Regions from separate parts of the Staphylococcus sp. GW823-FHT05F06 genome, predicted to be linked through region 1. Evidence: riboswitches for the same ligand, from Rfam matches in the RefSeq annotation. Region 1 holds a riboswitch; the other holds the start of a gene.
What was found. Region 1 has a riboswitch for thiamine pyrophosphate ahead of AC1Q7N_RS09355 (3-oxoacyl-ACP reductase). Riboswitches for the same ligand answer to the same signal wherever they lie in the genome.

Region 1 (7,963 bases):
TCATTGGTGTCTGTGACATATTTAGCAATATGTTTAACTTCGTCTGTAGCATTATTCATTGCTACTGGATAACCTACACGTTCTAGCATTGAAATATCATTTAAATTATCTCCTATTGCTATCACATCTGTTAAATCTATACCCAATTGATGAGCAATAGCTGATAAGGCAATGCCTTTTTGAGCGTTTGAATGAGTGATTTCTAGATTACCTCTTGATGATGAAGATACTGCTAAATTTGGTGATGATGCTAACGCTTGACCTACTTGGTCGATTTTACTTAAATCTGCATCAAAAGCTAACACCTTCATAATAAGTTCTCCAGGAATATCTTCAATTGAATCATAATTATCTACAACTTTTAAAGTACCGTTATCTATGCGTTTTTGTATATTATTTCGTATCTTGTCTACATCTGCTTTTTGACCCGCACGTTCTGCAATATCTATATAGATTGCTAAATCACGTTTAGGATCTTCTGTATATATGCCACGGTTTGTGTAAATTTGATAATAAATATGATTATTTTTAAGTGCTGTAGTAATTTTGTGTACTAAATCATGATTAAGATGCGATGTACTCATTATATTAAATGATTCATCACGAACTTCTGCACCATTCAAACATATGTAAGGTACTTTTAAGTCTGTTTCAGCAACAGGTGTTTGTGCCTCATAAAATGCTCTACCAGTTGCAATAACTACTGTAATGCCGTTCGCTTGCGCAAATTTTATCGCTTCTTGATTCATAGTGGTGATTTCATGACCAGCGTTAAGTAATGTTCCATCCATATCAGTTGCTATTAGCTTTATCATTAGTTGACCTCGTTTCCACTTATTTTAAAGTGATGCTATATGAATTTTTTTAATTGATTTAAAATTAATGTGTGTAGCATGTGTCTTAACTTCATCATTGTTATATGTTATCACACAATCTTTAACGATTTACTGGACTTCAAAAATACGTTTATTTATGTACGACATCATTTTAACAAATTTATATCCTTTTGTATCTTCCCCTGTTTTTCTGCTTTTTTCTTTTCACGTATTTCCTTAAAAAAACTTCTCAATAGTTCTGCACACTCTTCTTCTAAAATTCCTTTTTCTACGATTGCCCTATGATTAAACTGCGGTTGTTCTAATAAATTCATAAGACTTCCTGAACATCCTCCTTTGGGATCAGTAGCACCATACACAACCTTTGGAATACGGCTCATAATAATAGTGCCCGCACACATGACACAGGGCTCTAATGTAACATACAACGTACATTCTTCTAATCTCCAACTGCCGACAACTTCTGACGCCCGTTCTATCGCTATGTGCTCTGCATGGGCAGTAGGTTGCTGCAATGTTTCCCTTAAATTATGTGCACGTGCAATGACTTGATCCTCTTTAACAATAACTGCTCCGATTGGAACTTCTCCTAATGCTTTGGCTTTGTGTGCTTCATTAATTGCTAAGCGCATGTAATCATGATTTTTTTTCATATGTGTTGGAATACCTCACTTATGGTACAATACTCATTGTCTATCTTAACATTTGGAGAAGTGATTATGAATAAACCATTTATTGCAATCGAAGGACCTATAGGTGTTGGTAAATCCTCTCTTGCTCACCGATTAAGCAAGACGTTTGGTTTTTATGAAGAGAAAGAAATTGTTGATGAAAATCCATTTCTATCTGATTTTTATGATGATATAGAAAAGTGGAGTTTTCAAACTGAAATGTTCTTTTTATGTAACAGATATAAACAGATTAGAGATATTGAGTCGCTAAATCAAGGTATAGTTAGCGATTATCATATTCATAAAAATAAAATTTTTGCTAAAAATACTTTAGATGCTAAAGAATTTGATAAATTCAGTCGTATTTTTGATATTTTAACTGAAGATATCGAAATGCCAAATACAATTATCTTTTTAGATGCTGATTTAGATGTATTAAAATCTAGAATTGCACAACGTAATCGTAGCTTTGAATCTCAAATAGAAGATGACTATTTACTTACTTTAAAAAAAGATTATCTTGCTTATTATGAATCATTAAAGAATGACGGTGCAAATGTCATTCGAATTGATACATCTCAACAAGATTTCGTTAAAAATGATTACGATTACCAAAATATTTTAAATTTAGTAAAACCTATGATTGGAGAAAATAAAGATGAATAATTATGGTATTCCTCAAAATGCAGTAATAACCATTGCTGGCACTGTAGGGGTTGGTAAATCTACGTTAACACAAGCACTTGCTGACAAGTTAAATTTTAAAACTTCCTTTGAGAATGTAGACCATAATCCTTATTTAGATAAATTTTATCATAATTTTGAACGTTGGAGCTTTCATCTTCAAATTTACTTTCTTGCTGAACGTTTTAAGGAACAAAAACGCATGTTTGAGTATGGTGGCGGATTCGTTCAAGATCGTTCAATTTATGAAGATGTGGATATTTTTGCAAAAATGCACGAAGAACAAGGAACAATGAGTGCTGACGACTACCACACGTATTACGAATTATTTAATGCAATGGTTATGACACCTTATTTTCCAAAGCCTGATGTTCTGATTTATCTAGAATGTGATTATGATGAAGTAATTGATCGTATTCAACAGCGGGGACGTGACATGGAAATCAATACAGATCCAGAATATTGGAAAAAACTATTTAAACGGTATGAAAATTGGATTAACAATTTTAATGCATGTCCTGTTGTTCGACTTAATATTAATGAATATGACATACACGAAGACGTAGACTCCCTTGATTCAGTCATTGATAAAATTGCTCAAGTTATTAAAGCATACCGACAAGTGGATACAAGATAATATATCTAATTGTAGAAAATTAGAGCTTATATTTATATACTTTCACAAGTTATTTCATATACCTTTTACTCAAATATTAAAATAACAGATATAGCTATTATTAAGAATGTTGACAATATTTTATAAAAATTCTATGTTTATACTATAACTGAATTATATGCACTAGGGGTGTTTTTTAACTGAGATGGATATCATCCAAACCCTTTGAACCTGAACTAGCTTATACTAGCGGAGGAAAGTGTTGAATCTCATCTAATTATCATTCTGTCTTTATATATTGATTTGGATGCACAACTTTTCTCATGAAGGTTGTGCATTTTTTCTTATACAAATAAAAATTATTGGGGGCATAAAGATGAAAAAAACTGCAATTATCACGGGAAGTAGTCGTGGATTAGGCGCTAAAATTGCAATAACTTTACTAGAAAAAGGCTACAATGTTGTTGTTAATTACAAACAAAATAAGGATAAAGCTGAAAAATTAATTAGAAATTATAATCAAAGTAGGGCTATAGCTATTCAAGCTGATGTGACAGACAGAAACGATGTGAATCGAATGATTCAAACTGCCACACAACATTTTGGAAAAATAGATATAGTCATTAATAATGCACTTGTTGGTTTTAAATTTGATCCAAATCAGCAAAAATCGTTTAAAGATTTAACTTGGGAAGATTATCAACAACAACTTAATGGTACTTTAAAAGGAGCATTTAATGTGACTCAAAGCGTCATACCACAATTTATAGAACAACAAAGTGGATGCATTGTTAGTATTGGAACCAATTTGTATCAAAATCCAGTCGTACCTTATCATGAGTATACAACAGCAAAGGCAGGTCTCATTGGCTTTACTCGTAATATTGCTGCAGAACTTGGACAATATGGTATTACAGCAAATGTTGTTTCTGGAGGATTACTCAAAACGACTGATGCAAGTGCAGTCACTACACCTGAAGTATTTGATTTAATTGCTCAAACTACACCTCTTAGAAAAGTAACATCACCTCAAGATGTAGCCAATATGGTCGTATATCTCGCTTCAGATGAAGCACGTGGCGTAACAGGTCAAAATATTACCGTTGACGGTGGTTTAACAATGAACTAATTGTTTGTGTATTTTTTACAAAAAGATAATAATTAATGAGGTGTTCATATGACAAATAATCACTTTCTTAACATAGGTGTGTTACTGTATGGATGTGGTCATCATCAAGCGGCATGGCGTATGAAAGATTCTAATATTGAGGATATCGGCAACATATCTTATTATCAGCATTTAGCTCAAATAGCTGAAAAAGGTCTTTTGGATATCGTCTTTTTTGCAGATAATCAAGCCTTTAATGCAAGTGATAATACTACTATGCCCGCTTTTTGGTTTGATCCTATAATTAACTTATCAGCTATTGCACAAGTTACATCACATATAGGATTAGTGCCAACAATATCGAGTACATTTTCAAATCCATTCACCGCTTCTCGTCAATTATTAAGTCTAGACTACTTATCTCATGGCCGTGTGGGTTGGAATTTAGTCACATCCATGACAGATATTGAAGCCCAAAATCACAGTCTTCAATACTTACCAGAAAGACATGAGCGCTACAAAAAAGCAGATGAATTTGCATCGGTAATGAATCAGCTATTCACTTCTTGGTCAACTGCATCTTATGTACCAGATAAAAACAACAACAAAATTATTGAGTCTAAAGATATTAAACCTTTTTATCATGAGGGAGACTATTTTCAAGTACGAGGACCACATACAACACCACAAAGTCCTCAAGGTAAACCAGTATCTATGCAAGCCGGTGCGTCAAAAGAAGGTATTGCATTAGCAGCAAAATATGCTGATGCTGTTTACTCTGTTTCATGGGATATCAAGCAAGCACGTAGTTATAAAAAGAAATTGTCTGATGCTATTTCTAAAACTCAACATCCAGATAGAAAAATTAAAATTTTCCCTGGTTTAGTAACTTATGTAGGTGAAACCCATGAAAAAGCATTATCAAAAAAAGCAGAACTTGATCAAAAATTACCCATTGAAGATGCTTTAAAGCAACTCAGTTTTTTTGTTCAACAAGATTGTTCAGATTGGGAATTAGATGAACCAGTTCCTCCCTTACCTCCTGCTAAAAATTTCAAAGGTCCGATTGGTCGATATGAAACAGTTTTAGCCATTATAAAAGATAAACAACCGACTGTAAGAGAATTATTAGGTTACTTAAGTGCCGGTGGTGGTCATCTTACTCTTATAGGTACACCTGAGGAGATAGTGGATGAGATGGAGCAGTGGTTTAATGAAGGCGTTGCAGACGGCTTTAATCTGATGCCACCTTCATTACCCCATAGCCTTGAAGATTTTTTAAAATACATTATACCAGAACTACAACGTCGTGCTTTATTTAAAAATTCTTATAATCAATCTACACTACGTACATTATTAAATCTCGACTCATAAAACCGATGTTTTTTATGTATTATTAAAAGAAAAAGGACGTAGACGTGCGAATCGACTCACACATCTACGTCTTACTCAATTTAAAAACTTTATTTTCCGTATTGCTCTATAACTTGTTTAACATCTTTTGCACTATTAATGATGACATCTGCGTCGTAGAGTTCCTCTTTTTTAGCCACGCCTGTTAGCACACCGATAGCTAATCCTAAATGAGCATTAATCGCGGTTTTCATATCGTTGGCCGTATCTCCTACTATTGCTACCTTTTCTGGTTTAACATCAAAAGCATTAAATAGTGGATCTAAAACTTTAGGATGTGGCTTTTCTTCTGCGTGTGTTTCTGTAGAAATTACTAAATCAAAGAGATTTCTAGTTTGCGTTTCCTCCAGAAATTGATCGACTCCTTTTTTAGTATCACTTGTTACTATACCTATGTGATATCCTTCATTTCTAAGAGCTTGAATAGTTTCTTGTACACCATCAATCCAATTGTTTTCAGGCACTCTTGAATCAATGAGTTCCTGACTCGTATCCTTTGTCCAATCTGATGTTTCTTTACCTGTTACACCATTAAAAGACTCTATAATTTCACCTAATGAACCCGATCCCATAACAGAATCTGGCTTAATTTTTTTATCGATAATGCCTAATTGGCGATGTGCCGCTTCCTTATCATGTACTGGAAAGGTTTCTAAAAGTTGATCAACGAGACGTACGCCAATTTTTTCCCAACTACTGTCAAACTCAATCAATGTACCATCTTTATCAAATAATATCCATTCCAATTTTAATTCTCTCCTGAAAATGATTTTTATATTAATTATAGTTACATAAACTATTGTATTATAGATTACATGACAATTATAGGAAACTGAACTTTATTTAAGTATAAAAACTAAAATTGGGTTCAAAATTAAAAATGGCTATTTTCTTTAGGTACTTTTATTAATTAATACATACTTTAAAAGACTCTATTCATAATACGTTTTGTACATCACTAATCTAGAACTTGCTAAAAACAAAATGACTTAACTATACTTTGAAAATTTACTAGACATGACTAGATTTAGAGTTGTTTCACTATGATATAAATTTTTTAACTTATTATTTACCCATTGTTACAATTATCATAAATTAGAAAATTTAAATTCTTTTACTGAAAAAATTTGTTAAATAAATCTTTAACTAATCGTTCACTTGATTTACCATCTTTATATTTAAAATTTTTATTTAAAAACGGCTTCACCTTTTCTAATTCAAAATCATTATTTTCTAAAGCTAAAATAAGCTCATCAAAAGTTTTCACTATTTTACCAGGAACAAAGGTTTCATAAGGTTCATAAAAATCTCTCGTGTAAATATAATCTTCCAAATCAAAAGCATAAAAAAGCATTGGTTTTTTAAAAACTGAAAATTCATAGATTAAAGAAGAATAATCAGAGATTAAAATATCCGTAATGAACAATACATCATTTACTTCGCGGTAATTTGAAATATCTAAAAAATATTTACTATAAATTGCTGGGATATTTAATTTATTTCTAACAAAAGGATGCATTTTAAACAGAACAGTAGCTTGATGTTCTTCACAATAACTAGCTAATCTTGCAAAATTAATTTTAAAGAAAGGATAGTGTGCTGTGCGATGTCCATTTCCTCTAAATGTAGGTGCAAAAAGAATGACTTTTTTATTTTTTATAATTGGTAATTTTGTTTCTAAACTTTGTTTAATGCGTGTTTTATAAGATTCATCGAACAAAACATCCGTACGTGGAACACCTGTTGGAATAACCCTATGTTCTTCAATTCCAAAAGCTTCAGCATAGTAAAGAATATCATTATTTGACGAAACATAAGCTTTACTATAATTCCTATGTCCAATAGAGTCTATGAAAGGTCCTCCTTTTTTCCCAGTTCTACTAAATCCTACAGTCTTAAAAGCACCCACAGCATGCCATACTTGAACTATTTCTTGGTTTTCTCTAAATTGAAGTTTATATATCATCGGATGATAATCATCAACCAAGATATATTTAGATTTTCCTAAAAAATATGGAAATTTTAATTTATCAATAAACGATCTCCTATTTGCTATATTAGGTTTAAAAATAGAATGAATGACAAGTTTTTTGTCCAATTGTTGTTTAAGCATTTCTTCGTATATAAATTTAAAATTTCCTGACATATTTGCTCTAGAATCTGATGTAAACAAAACATGATTTTTATTATTCTTATATACTGTTTTGGAAATGTTAAATACCGACAAATATATTTTATCTCTCACATTGAAGCTAATTTTCCTCAAAGCTTTATGTAATATGTATGATAATTGCTTAAGTTTACTTATTTTCTTTATTTCAGATTTATATTGAACTTTAAAAATAAACTCATTAATTTCTTGGGATATTGCCGGAACAATGACGTAAGATTTAATCTCTTTGTTATTATATCTTTGGAAACTTTTACCATACTTTTTTAATAAATAACTTTTTTGTAACGATTGGGTCTCAAGTGAGTTGTAATCTCTTAACTCCTCTAAAGTCATCTGATTTTTTTTATCATTCAAAAATTTGGGGTTAATTTGGCAGACATATTCATCTTCTTGTCGGTTGATTAATATATAATTGCCTGTACCTAAAAAATTACCTTTTTCTAAAATAGCAATATTAAATCT
Region 2 (7,963 bases), on a different contig from region 1:
CAGTATCCCGTGCTGTTTCTGCAAAGTTTCCAATAAATGCTAAATTTTTAGAGCCATTCGGTACTACTAACGGTCGATCTTTGTATGCTCTAGGCATGAAATATGCAGTTACATATGGCATATAAACAGGAATCGTGTTACATTCTGATTGAGCTAATTCAACAATTTCCTCTTGTGGAACACCCATATGATATAACCATTCTTGACAGATTTCACTACCAGTACATTCCGTGATTGGTTTTTTAATGAAGTCTCCTTTTTCGTCAGAGTATAATGCGTAAATCCATACACTAACTTGATTTTTAGGTTGTTTCTTAAATTGTTGCTGACGGTTCACTGTAAAACTAAGTTGCCAACTCGAATTAGCGACAGAAATGATACCGCCTGTGACTGTCCGACCTGATAAAACATCTCTTTTACATAATTGTTCGATATATGAGATTATTTTTTTATTATCTGTTGTTGCCGTTGCTGATACGAACCAACTTTTAGCTGGAATGTGATCACAGAATTTCTCAGGTCTTCCGAATTCAGGACTTTGATTAGCTAAGTTTTTCCATAATGTCCAACTACCACCTAAAGAATGTGTTATAGGAGCAGGGTGGTCATTATCACCATAGGTTGAACTTTCGGTAATACTTCCATTAGTAACAAATACCAAGTCATTAACTGTCAACGGGATAGATTCTTCTTTATCATCTCTAGTTAAAATGATTTCTCTAGCAATTTTAGTAGATGGTGTTGCATCAACTAAAATATTATTCACTTGTACTCCAAATTCAAAGTTCACGCTATGTGATTTTAGATATTCTATCATCGGTAATACTAAAGATTCATATTGATTATACTTAGTAAATTTTAATGCACTAAAATCTGCTAAACCACCAATATGATGCACAAAACGCATAAGATATCTACGCATCTCCATCGCTGAATGCCATGGCTCGAATGCAAACATTGTTTTCCAATAAAGCCAAAAATTAGAATTTAAAAAGTCTCTTGAAAAGACATCAGTGATTTTAACATCGTCTAAATCTTCTTCTTTCATCAAACATAAATTTAAAATTTCTTTAATTGCTTTTTTTGTTAATGTAAAATCACCATCAGTATCAATACGCTTACCTCCACTTTCAATCGCTCTACATTTAGAATAATTAGGGTCTTCTTTATTTAACCAATAAAACTCGTCTAACACAGAAGCATTAGTTTGCTCAAGTGATGGTATACTTCTGAATAAATCCCATAAGCATTCAAAATGATTTTCCATTTCTCTGCCACCACGTACTACATAGCCATGATGCTCCATATTGATGCCATCTAAACTTCCTCCTGAGATATCTAACTCTTCTAAAATATGGATATTCTCGCCTTTCATTTGTCCATCTCTAATTAAAAAACATGCTGCAGCTAAAGAAGCTAATCCAGCCCCTATCAAATAGGCTGATTTATTATCAACATTTTCAGGTTTTTTAGGCCGAGCAAACGCTTCATAATTACTATTTGTATAATACATAGAAACATCACTCCAATTAGATAAAGTTTGAAAATCTATATGATATCGCTTTCAATTGTATTTTACTCCTCTTTGTGTAATAAAACAAACAATTGGTTATTTTTTAATTTAGTTTACTTAAAACTATACTAATCATTTTTATTTAGCTATTTTTAATATCAAATTAAAGACTGGTTAGAAAAATTTAAATCATTAATTCTATAAATTTTACTTCGATACACATTTATTGCAATTCATCTCTATAATAGTAAATATATTTCTCATTTAAATAACAATACTCGAAAGAACCTTGACAATATATGATAAAAATCATACATTTAAATTAATTAAATAATTGAACGCACTAGGGGTGTATTCTTTACTGAGATGAGGCCAACCTCAAACCCTTCGAACCTGATCTAGCTAGTTACTAGCGTAGGAAAGTGTTGTTATACATCTAATCTAATGGATTATGATTAGATGTAACTTCTGACGCACAACTTTCCTAGAGAAGGTTGTGCGTTTTTTAGGAGGATGTTTTTTATGTCAAAAGGTTTGAAACTATCTGAAATTCTTGTGACAGTTTTAATTTCAGTAGTATTTGCCATCATTTATAACTTATGGTGGTTTGTTTACAATATTGTACAAGTTGCGGGTATTCACTTAGAACAACTTACATATGGTGTATGGTTTATGGCAGCAGTCGTTTGTTACTTAATCATTCCTAAGCCAGGTATAGCATTATTAGCAGAAATCGCAGCTGGAGCTGGTGAAACGATTGTTATGGGAAAATTTGATATACCTACTATCATATATGCGATATTACAGGGATTGGCTTGTGAAATTATATTTGCTATTTTTAAATACAAATCACGTTCTGCTGCTGTAGCAATGCTTGCTGGGTTAGCAACTGCTTTAATCTCTTTCCCAGTGGATTACTTCTATGGTTACTTAAACGAAGTTGCTGGATGGAACTTACTACTATTTATAGTTTTCCGTTCAATTAGCGGAATTGTATTAGCTGGTTTAGTTTCATACTGGATTGTCAAAGCATTAGATAAAACCGGTGTAACTAAATTCTTTAGACCAGCATCACAACAAGATTACGATAACCTATAAGGGGATTTTTTAATTGTTACGTGTTAAAAATTTACGTTTAAAGTATCCGAATGGTGATAGGAAAATATTCAATAACTTAAATCTTGAGATTAAAAATAAAGAAAAAGTGCTTTTACTCGGTCCTTCCGGATCAGGTAAAAGCACATTACTTAATGTATTAAGTGGAATAGTACCTAATTTAATTGAACTTCCGATGAAATATGATGAATTGAATATTGATCATGATAGTGGCGTTATATTTCAAGATCCAGATAATCAATTTTGTATGCCAAAAGTATATGAAGAACTTGCATTTGTTTTAGAAAATAGAAATATTCCTAGAAGTGAGATGGATCAAGAAATCGAAGAAGCACTAAAGTCTGTAGACCTTAATGTTACTCATAAAACATATGTCAATAATCTAAGTGGTGGCATGAAACAGAAGTTAGCTATTGTTGAAACAATACTACAAAAATCAAAGACACTTTTTTTAGATGAGCCTACTGCAATGCTCGACGTGAAAGCAACTGAAGATTTATGGAAGAAATTAATCAATCTTTGGGAAGATCAAACAGTTTTAATTGTTGAGCATAAGGTTGAACATATTTGGCAACATGTTGACCGCGTATTGTTATTAAATTATGATGGTGAAATTGTTGCTGACGACACCCCAGAACAAATCTTGGATCATTATGAAGCGTTATTAACTGAATATGGAGTTTGGCACCCTAGAGCATGGCACAGTGCACCACGCCCCATCCCATTACCTAATCAAACAAAGAACCTCTTATTTCATTTTGACGACGGGCAAATTATTAGAGGTAAAAAGACACTTTTTTCATCCAAGGAGCTTAAACTGTATTCAGGTGAATGGTTAACAATCACTGGTAAAAATGGTGCTGGTAAAACCTCTTTACTAGAAGCTATGTTACAACTGATTAAATATGAAGGTGACATGTTTTATCGCGATCAATTATTATCTAAAATTAAACAAGCGGCAAAGCATATGTATTTGGTATATCAGAACCCTGAATTACAATTTATTACTAATTCTGTTTATGATGAAGTGTATATTCATTATAATCACTTAGATCCTAAGCATGCGAATGATGAAACCATGGATCTGTTAAAATTATTACATTTAGATCAAGTTAAGGATCATCATCCTTTTGAAATATCAACAGGTCAAAAGCGTCGTTTAAGTGTTGCAACAGCATTAAGTTCAAAGGCAGAGATTATTTTACTAGATGAACCAACATTCGGTCTAGATAGTCATAATACATTTCAACTTATTAAGTTATTTCAAGAACGCGTTAATCAAGGTCAAACAATTATCATGGTGACACATGATCCAGAAATTATTAAACGATATCCAACAAGACGATTACGCGTGGAAGATGGGTGTCTTAAAGAAATGGAAGGTGAACACATTGTTTGAAAGATGGAAAAAACGCCACACCTTCGTTGATGATGTAAATATTATTACTAAGTTACTTTTAGGTATCGCATTATTCTTTTTCATTATATTTATCCATAACTTCGACTTTATGATTTATATCGTCATATTAATGTTTATGTTCTTACTTTTATTTAACGGTACAGAATTTAAAATAACGGCAATATTTATATTAGTTACAACCCTCTTTGCCTTGATGTCATCATTATTTATGATTTTATATGGTGATGGAGAACATATGCTTGTAAAATTTGGTATTTTGCAAATAAGTACAGAAAGTATTGTACGAGGTCTTCATCTATCTATGAGAACAATTACCGTTTCAATGTTTGGTATACTAATCGCATTGACTTCACAAATTGTAATGATTTTTTATAGTTTAATGCAACATTTAAAGGTAAAGCCAAAGTTTGCTTATGCTTTTATGGCAGCGATTAGAATGGTTCCACTTATAATAAGTTCTCTTATTCAATTAAGACGTTCCCTAAAAATGCGTTATCAAATGATAGATGCATCTAACTATAAAGGAATCAAGCGTCTTAATCATTTAGTCATACCTTTATTAAGTCAAAATATTCGACGTGCACATCAACTTTCAGTTGCAATGGAGTCTAAAGGTTTTAAAGATGGTCCGAGAACATACTACTATCGGGTACCATTTTCATATAAAGATATCGTATTTATTGCTTGTATATTAATTATCATTACTTTGTCATTTGTCTTATCATCATACCTTCCAATTACTGGTATTCATGATGTCCGTTTTGGACAATTAGACTAATAATCATACACCAAATATTTAATTAAAAGTAAATATTCATTTTATTCCAATGTAAATAGAAATCATAAAAAATGTCCTTCGTTGATCTTATCCAATCAACGAAGGACTTTATTTCAAATTGAACAACCAATTTTACTTAGTGATGGCTTTATTCCCAATATCATTACGATAAAAAAGATTATCACTTTTTATTTGTCGTGCATGTTCATATGCATTTGCTTGTGCTTTTTCAACTGTTGGACCTTCCCCTATAGCTAGGATAACTCTTCCACCAGAATTCACAAAACATTGACCTTCTTTCTTTAATCCACTCACATAATAATGAGAATCTAGATTAAAACCACTTATTTCATGCCCTTTTTCATATGAACCAGGGTATCCTTTAGATGCTAGCATTACTCCTACAACAGCTTCATCTTTCCAGTTAAAATGAATGGGTTGGCAATTTTCCAAATCGATAATGAGTTGCATTAAGTCACTTTCTAAACGTGTTAATAATACTTGTGCTTCAGGATCACCAAAACGTGCATTAAATTCAATAACTTTAGGTCCATCTTTTGTTAAAATTGCACCAATATATAGTAATCCGAAGAAGTCATGACCTTCTTGTGCCATAGCTTTAGCAATAGGTTGAGCAATCTCCTTATTGGTTTGTTCAAGAACAGATGCATCAATGTGGGGTACAGGGCAATATGCGCCCATCCCACCAGTATTTGGTCCTTGATCATTATCAAATGCTCGCTTATGATCTTGAGCAATACAGTCGAAAGGAACCGCATAATCTCCATTTACAAAAGTCATTAAAGAAAACTCTTCTCCTTCTAAATAACTTTCGAAAACGACTTTCCCTTTTTCTTCTTGATAAATTTTTTTGACCCCATCTAATGCGTCTTCTCTCGTAAAAGCAATAATAACCCCTTTACCTGCTGCTAAACCGTCTTTCTTTATTACGATTGGTAAATCACAAGTTTCAACATATTGCAACGCCTCGTTACGTGAACTTACTTCTTTATATTCTGCTGTAGGAATACGATATTTGTCCATTAATTGCTTGGCAAATAATTTTGAACCTTCAATTTGAGCGGCATCTTGTCCTGGACCAAACACTTTAATATTTGCATTTCTTAATAAATCAGCTAACCCATCTATTAAAGGTTGTTCAGGCCCAATGATTACCCAATCAATTGCGTTATGCTGAGCAAAATGTAAAATAGCTTGATGATCTGATTCAGCAATTTCACTGTGCACTTCAGCAATATTGACCATTGCATCATTTCCTGGAATCGCGTAAACCTTATCTACAATTGGAGATTGATTGATTTTAGAAGCTAATGCATGTTCACGTCCACCAGCTCCAACTATTAAAACTTTCAATAGATTACCCCTTTCTTTTCAAAAATTAATGTTTAAAATGACGCATACCTGTCATAACCATTGTAATGCCATATTTATTAGCCATATCAATGGAATCTTGATCTTTAATTGAACCACCTGGTTGAATAATTGCCTTAATACCATGTTCGGCAGCATATTCAACTGTATCTCCCATTGGGAAGAAACCATCTGAAACAAGCGCAACATTATCGTTAATTTCTATTGCTCTTTCGATTGCAATTTTAGCGGAACCTACACGATTCATTTGTCCTGCACCTATACCAACTGTTTGTTTGTTATTACTCAAAATCACTGCATTACTCTTAACGGCACTTACAACTTTCCAACCTAGAAGCATAGCTTCCCACTGTGCTTCTGTAGGTTGAGTGTCGGTAGCAACAGTCATGTCGTTTCGAGTCACATCTTTATTATCTTTATCCTGTACTAAGTAACCACCTGAAACGGAAACAAATTCTTGTTCAGCGTTATCAATTGTCATATCTATTTGTAATAAACGAATATTTTTCTTTTGTGTCAATATTTTTAAAGCTTCCTCAGTAAATTGAGGTGCGATAACTACTTCTAAAAAGATAGAATGTAATGCTTCAGCTAATTTAACATCTACCGTTCTATTCAATGCTATAATTCCGCCAAATATTGATTGATTATCCGCTTCATATGCATGTTGAAATGCTTCATCAATCGACTGTCCAATTCCTACTCCACACGGGTTCATATGTTTTACTGCTACAGCAGTTGGCTCGTTGAATTTTTTTACTAAACTGAGCGCTGCATCTGCGTCTTTAATATTATTAAAACTCAATTGTTTACCATGTAATTGTTTTGCACCAGCAATCGTATGTTTGCTATCAGATGTTCTAACAAAATATGCAGATTGTTGAGGATTTTCGCCATACCTTAGTGTTTCTTTATTGTCTTTGAAATAGTTAACAATAGCATGATCATATTCATTTGTATGTTGGAAAACTTTAACCATTAGTGATTTTCTATATGCTTCGTCCAATTGATGATTTTTAATTCTCTCAATTACCTCATTGTAATCGGAAGGATGTACGATAGTTGTAACATGTTTAAAGTTTTTAGCAGCTGCTCTTAACATTGTAGGTCCACCAATATCAATATTTTCTATTGCATCAGTTTCTGTTACATCAGGTTGAGCAACAGTCTGTTGGAAAGGATATAGGTTGACTACTACCATATCAATTAAATCAATATGTTGTTCTCGTAATTGCTCTAAATGATGTTCTTTATCTCGATCAGCTAAAATACCACCATGGACTGCTGGATGTAGTGTTTTAACACGACCATCCATAATCTCTGGAAATTGTGTTAATTCTGACACGGACTTAATCTTGATATTCGCATCTTCTAATACACGTTTTGTACCACCCGTAGAATACAGTTCATAGTCTAAATTAGTTAATGCTTTTGCAAACTCTACAATTCCACTTTTATTAGAAACGCTTAATATTGCTTTTTTCATTCTATAAGATACTCCTCTATTTAATGATTTTAGCTATAACTCTTGGATAAAGTTCATATTCTAAATGTTTTACTCTATCTTCTAATTGTTCTTTAGTATCGTCCGGTTTTATATCACATTGCTGTTGTTCAATAATTTCTCCCGTATCCATCCCACTATCTACATAATGGACAGTTGATCCAGTTACAGTATCTCCACTTTCTAACGCTTGTCCTATGGCATCTAAACCTTTGAATTTAGGCAATAATGAGGGATGTA

Region 2: it holds a riboswitch for thiamine pyrophosphate, as region 1 does, so the genes downstream of both, AC1Q7N_RS05140 (ECF transporter S component) here and AC1Q7N_RS09355 (3-oxoacyl-ACP reductase) in region 1, are expected to answer to the same signal.

The regions. Positions count from the first base shown of each region.
Region 1 is NZ_JBXAHW010000014.1:16,761-24,723, forward strand. It holds gene AC1Q7N_RS09335 (Cof-type HAD-IIB family hydrolase) at 1-815, opposite strand, end outside; gene tadA (tRNA adenosine(34) deaminase TadA) at 983-1,489, opposite strand; gene AC1Q7N_RS09345 (deoxynucleoside kinase) at 1,556-2,173, shown strand; gene AC1Q7N_RS09350 (deoxynucleoside kinase) at 2,166-2,828, shown strand; TPP riboswitch at 2,983-3,082, shown strand; gene AC1Q7N_RS09355 (3-oxoacyl-ACP reductase) at 3,184-3,936, shown strand; gene AC1Q7N_RS09360 (NtaA/DmoA family FMN-dependent monooxygenase) at 3,985-5,289, shown strand; gene AC1Q7N_RS09365 (HAD family hydrolase) at 5,379-6,074, opposite strand; gene AC1Q7N_RS09370 (CDP-glycerol--poly(glycerophosphate) glycerophosphotransferase) at 6,443-7,963, opposite strand, start outside.
Region 2 is NZ_JBXAHW010000005.1:122,759-130,721, reverse strand. It holds gene AC1Q7N_RS05145 (oleate hydratase) at 1-1,513, opposite strand, end outside; TPP riboswitch at 1,849-1,951, shown strand; gene AC1Q7N_RS05140 (ECF transporter S component) at 2,036-2,611, shown strand; gene AC1Q7N_RS05135 (ABC transporter ATP-binding protein) at 2,625-4,028, shown strand; gene AC1Q7N_RS05130 (energy-coupling factor transporter transmembrane component T family protein) at 4,021-4,827, shown strand; gene purD (phosphoribosylamine--glycine ligase) at 4,960-6,201, opposite strand; gene purH (bifunctional phosphoribosylaminoimidazolecarboxamide formyltransferase/IMP cyclohydrolase) at 6,227-7,705, opposite strand; gene purN (phosphoribosylglycinamide formyltransferase) at 7,722-7,963, opposite strand, start outside.